DNA from 2 places in the Paenibacillus odorifer genome. Region 1 is predicted to be linked to the other one. Evidence: a T-box and tRNA genes for the amino acid it is inferred to sense, from the RefSeq annotation. Region 1 holds a T-box; the other holds one or more tRNA genes.
The links. A T-box is a leader RNA that pairs with one kind of tRNA and senses whether it is charged. The one in region 1 lies ahead of PODO_RS24160 (arginine--tRNA ligase), so its partner is inferred to be a tRNA-Arg.
Positions count from the first base shown of each region.

Region 2: it has a tRNA-Arg gene. The T-box ahead of PODO_RS24160 (arginine--tRNA ligase) is inferred to sense a tRNA for this amino acid. The anticodon was not compared.

Region 1 covers NZ_CP009428.1:5,521,563-5,524,982, reverse strand. Annotated here, with positions in the region: gene PODO_RS24160 (arginine--tRNA ligase) at 1-1,581, opposite strand, end outside; T-box leader at 1,634-1,852, opposite strand; gene PODO_RS24155 (hypothetical protein) at 2,102-2,461, shown strand; gene PODO_RS24150 (collagen-like triple helix repeat-containing protein) at 2,507-3,420, shown strand, end outside.
Region 2 covers NZ_CP009428.1:183,772-187,191, reverse strand. Annotated here, with positions in the region: gene PODO_RS00910 (sugar-binding transcriptional regulator) at 60-1,112, opposite strand; tRNA gene PODO_RS00905 (tRNA-Arg) at 1,381-1,455, shown strand; gene clpP (ATP-dependent Clp endopeptidase proteolytic subunit ClpP) at 1,649-2,245, shown strand; gene PODO_RS00890 (GDSL-type esterase/lipase family protein) at 2,335-2,973, opposite strand; gene PODO_RS00885 (PdaC/SigV domain-containing protein) at 3,085-3,420, opposite strand, start outside.

The sequences.
Region 1 (3,420 bases):
AGGGAACTGAAGCTGTGCGGCAGCTGTAAGGATTGGGATCGTAGCTTTACTCAAAACGCTTGTCGCACGCGCAAAAGTATACATCAGATAAACTCCGGTATTGCCGGATATTTCGGTAGCCTGTTTGAAATCAAACACGATTTCCGTTCCTAAATTAAACCGTAGCAGATAGTAGCGAATCGCAGCAGTGGCAATCATTCGGCTGGAGAGGCCGTCTTTATCGGAACGTGAGTGTTCGATGTTCTGTTCCATGAGTTCCACCAGATCGCTTACCTTAATCCCGATTCCCTGTCGTCCGGACATAGCATAAGAAGATTTGCCTTCTGAAATATCTATACCCAGCTCGGCAGCCGAGGCGGGACTAAGAGATACAACACCATAACTCACATGATGGAGTTTGTCTGCTTGCTCGTTATAACCTAGTGCCCCTAAGGCTTGCTTAACCATCTGTTGTGGATATTCCTGTCTGTAATCAATCACATTGATGACTCTGTCCGCCTGCCCATAAGACTCTTGGGTTCCAGTTAATCCTGTTGTCCATAAACCGGACGAGAATTCGCTATAGGAGAAATCTTTGGTTAAAAGACCAAATTTCCAGAGATGATAGGCAATATCTTTGGCTGTATACGTTAAAATCCCATTCGAACGCACCAGCACCTTATCGAGATGATGCTCCTCTGAATCCGCTCCAATGTTAGCCTCTGTTCCTTGCTTCAGCACCCAGCAGCCTGCGAGTTTACCTTCAGTCTCTTGTACAAAAACGGCTGTCTGCTTCAGTAGCTCAGCTGCGGCTGCCCAAAATCCCTCCTTTAAAATACTGCTCTCCCATACCAGCAAATCATAATAAATCCCAAAATGTTTCATTTCCTCTACATGCTCTCTAACGATGCGTTCAGCTACAAGGTTGCCCAGCCAGGCTTCGTTACCGCCCCCTAGTTCAAGTGAGTGGAGTATATCAGTGCGCTTGTGTGTCATCTCTGGGTTCAGCGCATATTCTTTGTTCACTTTGGCATAAAGATCCCAGCAAAAATCACCGAAACGTTTGTGTTTCCCTTCTAAAGGTATATTTAATAATCCAACAACTGTATCCGCCAGCTGATTGCCGAGATCATCAATGTAGTTATGGACCTCTACGTTATACCCAGTTCTTTTCATAATTCTGACTAGAGTATCGCCGATACAGGTGTTTCTTAGATGACCTACGTGAGCGGCTTTGTTGGGGTTGATAGAAGTGTGCTCGATGATGACTTTTTCGCCAGTGCTGGCAGGCAGTTCAAAGGAATGTTCAGCCCAGCTTTGCCAATTCATATACAAATTGATAAATCCGGGAGCAGCGACTTCAACTTTTTGCAATAGACCTGCGAAACGCCCTTTGAATTGAAGTTCTGCTTTCACTAATTCTGCTATGACCATTGGGGATTTACGTAGAGTTTTGGCTAGCTGCATAGCGATATTACATGAATAATCACCATGTTCTAGATTTGCTGGCTGTTCGATCAGAATGGCAATGTCCTCTGGATAGTCAGCTCCTAAAGTATTGAATACACGGTGTACACTGTGCTCGATTCCGTCTTTGATGATTTGATTTTACATGGTATACCCTCCTTTGAAAATACAAAAAAGCCCTCGTCTCAAAAGAGACGAGGGCTTTAGCGCTCGCGGTACCACTCTCGTTGCTGAACAAGTTGTTCAGCCACCTTACGGGATAACGGCCTTCAGCCGGGACTTCCTACTAAGGTTCAGAAGTCCATCTCACGGGTGCGCTTCATTAAAGGGATCTGTACCGGCTTACACTCTCCCGGCTCGCTGAGGACTAGATCTCGTTAATTACTCTCCCGCTCATCGATGCTTAATTAATTTTTACCAGTATACCTAATATTTCATAAAAAGCAATAGTGGTTAGCTTCTTAACAATCTTGGTTGCTCTTTGTTGTTAGATTATCAGTTTAGTAGATTATAAATTTGAAAAAAGAAGGCTGTCTTGTTATAGGACTAGCTGTTCCTTTACACAACAGTCCACACGCTAACTCAAGCCAAGGAATATTACTATACGGAGCCACTAATCTTTCAAATTGTAGTGGAAGGGAGGAGTGAATAAAACATGGCTATTTTTTCTACTGGACCTATAGATAACAGCCCGATCCTAGGGGTCAGACCGTCGCAACTGGTAACCGTAAAAGTAGTTAATCGGGATTCTCTTAATCCTTATAATCTAGTTATTCAAGGTTTCCTTCTTAACGGATCAAGAACGATGTATGTGAATGAAACAGTAAATCTAGCACCTAATCAAGTTTTAACTAAGAACTATTTTGCCGATTTGGACGCATTTGAATTTGTGTTTACAACAGTAGAAGCAGTTGAAGCAGAGGTTGGGATTTCAGTCTGGGGAAAACAGAACTCGGGGGCATTGGTAGATCCTCATCGCATAGTTGCGTGGGAGAAGCAGGCAGTATTAATTTAATAATTATTTTTGTGACACAGTTAACGTTAAAGGAGTGATGAGAAATTGAGTTATTTATCTACCGGACCGATAGACAATAGTATGGTAGGGGGTGTAAGACCTACTCAGCATGTTACTGTCAAAATTGATAACCGAAGTGACATTGATTCATCAATGGCTCTTGTTCAAGGATACTATATGGATGGGACAAGAACTTTATATGTAAGCGAGCTGATAAATGTAGCACCTAATGAAGTTATAACACGTGATTATTATGGCGATTTTGATGCGTTCGAATTTATTTTTACAACTACAAGTCTGGTAGATGATCCGATTCAAATCTCAGTATGGGGAAAAAATAGCGTTGGCCAGATTGTGACTGCCCATCGACTTGTACATGCAGAATTGCTTGGTGTAACGCAAGGAATAACTGGCGCGACCGGGGCGACTGGTGCAACGGGAGCGGATGGAGCAACAGGAGCAACGGGAGCGACCGGCGCAGGAGAGACTGGAGCTACTGGTGCAGATGGAGTGACTGGGGCGACTGGTGCAACGGGAGCGGATGGAGCAACTGGAGCGACTGGAGCGACTGGAGCAGGAGAGACTGGGGCAACAGGTGCCGATGGAGCTACAGGTGCAACTGGTGCAACCGGAGCGGATGGAGTAACTGGAGCGACCGGAGCAGGAGAGACTGGAGCTACAGGAGCAGACGGAGTAACTGGGGCGACTGGTGCAACGGGAGCAGACGGAGCAACTGGAGCGACCGGAGCAGGAGAGACTGGGGCAACAGGTGCAGATGGAGTGACTGGTGCAACGGGAGCGGATGGAGCAACTGGTGCAACGGGAGCAGACGGAGCAACCGGGGCGACCGGAGCAGGAGAGACTGGGGCAACAGGAGCAGATGGAGCTACAGGTGCAACAGGAGCAACGGGAGCAGACGGAGCAACGGGAGCGACTGGAGCAGGAGAGACTGGGGCAAC
Region 2 (3,420 bases), 1.5 Mb from region 1:
CATGACAACAATGTTAAGTATGATGCAAGAAGTATGTTGTATTGCCTGCAATCTAAAAACTACGAAGATAGCTGTAGTTGATTGTCAATTTCCTTGCCTATTTCTACTGCGGCAGCCTCGTCCGTGACGAGAATATTCTCCTGCCCGAAACGCAGCATGGCATGAATGGCTTTGGCCTTGGGTTTGCCTCCTGCAATACCGATGACTTTCTCTGTCCGAATAATATCTTCTAGACGTAGACCCATCGTAAGCATGGTATGGACAACCTGACCCTCTTCATTGAAATAATAGCCAAAAGATTCGGCCACTGCCCCTTCACCCTGGATTTCCGAGACTGTAGCCTCGTCCAGTTTGCGGCGGCGGGTCATTTCAATGGCATCCCCAATCCCATGTACAATAATACGCGAACTGCGGATGGTTTGTACAATCTCTCCAATATTAGAGTCAAGTGCCAGCGATTGGTATGCATCCCCACTAAGCAAATCAGGGACATGCAACAACCGGTAGTTGGCTCCAACCCGCTTTGCCATTGTTGAGGCAATCGTGTTGGCTTGAATCTCCATACTCTCTCCTAATCCTCCACGCGCCGGAACAAACCAAGCGTTCTTATAGGAAAGGGACAACGGCGGTGTCAGTTGATCAGCCATATCGGCAAGCGTCGATCCACCTGTGACGGCAACTGTATCATCTGCGCGAAGTATACTCAGCAGTGCTTTCGCACCCGCCCGGCCAAGCTCTCGTTTGGTGAACGGCGATGACTCACAATCACCCGGTACTACAATAACTTTATCCAGACCATACGTTGCTCGAATTTTCTCTTCCAGCTCATCCAGACCAAATAGGCTCTTAACAACCGGCTCTAGCAAATCAAGCAGTCTACGTCCAGCAGCGCTAATGCGCATGCCAACACTCTCGATCTCAATAAGCCCTTGCGATTTCAGAAGATCCGTCTCGGCACGCAGTACCCGCTCAGTCATATCTAGCGAAGCGGCTAGCGTTCTGCGCCCAATAATATCGGACAGCATGATCTGATGAAGAATCGTGTACCGTCTCTTAAGGGTTTCCATGAGATCAGGCAGAAGCTGCTTTTGGATATCTAATAAATTACGCATACTTTCACTCCTGCAACTTCGTCTTCCTCTATTCCCTTGTTCATGGTCTCAAAACGTCCCGGGTAAACTTTTTAAGTCCCACCCATATTCTAACCAAATATTGCTCGAAGCGCAAGTCTTCCGAGAGTAGAATTCTCAAGCGCTTGTCTTCTTATACATTAATAAGGTCAGAAAAAGATATAGCGCCCGATGCCTGCCCCTAGAGCGCTTGTCCAGTATTAATATTACATTGCAATTGTGTAAAAATTGTATTATAATCATTTTTGTTGCGCCCGTGGTCCAATGGATATGACGTAGGCCTCCGAAGCCTGAGATCCAAGTTCGATTCTTGGCGGGCGCGCCATTAATTTGATTTTTGTACATAATTTAGTAGTGCCTATACTACTACTTAACCAAAGAGCCGCTTGTCGGCTCTTTTTTTTGAATATAAGTTTGACTTTCTTTGACTTTTTGTTTGAATTTGTTTATCATGTGGGTAATACGGCAAGAGTAAAAATGAATACATTTGAAGAACCAATATCAAGGAGGTTTTCCACGTGAGTTATATTCCTATGGTAGTAGAACAGAGCAACCGCGGCGAGCGCGCTTATGACATCTATTCCCGCCTGCTGAAGGACCGCATCATTTTCCTTGGAACGGAGGTTAATGACGTGGTAGCCAATTCTATCATCGCACAAATGCTGTTCTTGGCTGCCGAAGATCCTGACAAGGACATTCACCTTTACGTGAATAGCCCAGGCGGTTCCATTACTGCAGGTATGGCTATTTTTGATACAATGCAGTACATTAAACCAGACGTTTCCACCATCTGTGTGGGTATGGCAGCTTCCATGGGAGCTTTCCTGCTAAACGCTGGCGCCAAAGGCAAACGCTTCGCACTGCCTAACAGCGAGATCATGATCCACCAGCCTCTGGGTGGTGCTCAAGGTCAAGCTACGGACATTGAAATCCGTGCCCGCCGCATCCTCAAATTGCGCGATAAGCTGAACCGTATTCTAGCAGAACGTACGGGTCAACCTCTAGAACGTATTGAGAAGGATACAGATCGCGACTACTTCATGACTGCTGCAGACGCGGCTGAATACGGTATCGTAGATAAAGTAATCGAGAAGACATTGCCTAGCGGTGTGTAAGCTATAAAGTAAAAATATAAAGAGGCTGTGCTCTAACCATAAAGGATAGGGCACAGCCTCTTTATATTTTATAGAAGACCTAAATCCAATCAATTCAGCCCGCCATAACCTAGTGCATCCAGCTTCTCGGCAATTACGCGATAACCCCGGCCATTCGGATGCAAATGATCAATGGATAACAGCCCTCTCTCATTTCCTGCGAACTCACTGTAAATCGAAGCAAATCCACAGACTCGGCTGCTGTACTGTGCTGCGTATTGATTAAACTGTCTGACCCACTCTGTCGCACCAACCACCTGAGGATAGGGATTATATAATCCCACAATTCTAATGATAAAAGGTCTACGCGTCCTCGCCTTCAATTGTATAAGGATATTCATAATTGCAGAGAAATTTTGTTTGCATTCCTGAAGCGATCTGCGCAGTTCTGCGGATAAGTTCCCTTGCTGTCTTGCTGCTGATTTGGCCGCGTGAATCAAATCATTACCACCGATAGACACAGTGATGATATCGGCTTCTCGAACGGCCTCACGCATCATGGAATTTCCGCGCAGCCGCTGCTCCAGCTCTGAAGTAGTCATTCCGTTCACGCCTAAATTCGTAGAGGCTACAGTAGTCCGCAGTCTCCCTTCTGCCATTCTACGGTACACCGGAACAAAACCGTTACCTGGCAGAGCACCAAATCCAGTCGTCAAGGAATCGCCAATTGCAGTATATTGGTAGCCCATAGCTCTCCCCCGTTCATAAACTAGTTACTCCCTTTAGCATATGAACTAGAGACAACTCCGGTAAGGGGGAGATGCCTTGTGCTGACATTAGCGGAGACGAGGTATCTCCATTTATTTCATGCCAGCAAACGGGCTGCTGTCATCCGGCAAAAGCTCTTTGAAACTAAAGGTATACTCAGGGAAGCCTGCAGCATACGCTGTGTACTCATATAATTGGAAGAACAGAACAACCTTGTCATCCTTCAGATAGAAATATTTCTCCGTATTCAATCCGTTGAATCCTCCCAAATAACTATCCTCTGCCTTCAGCAGCTTGCTCAGCTTAGCATTCAGCTGTTTTTTGTAGTTTGGATTAGCTCCAAACAGGTCGCCCAACAATAGACGTTTACCATCTTTAAGCGAGAAGGTGAATGCCTCACGGTTAGTCATTCCATGAGCGCCGCCCGT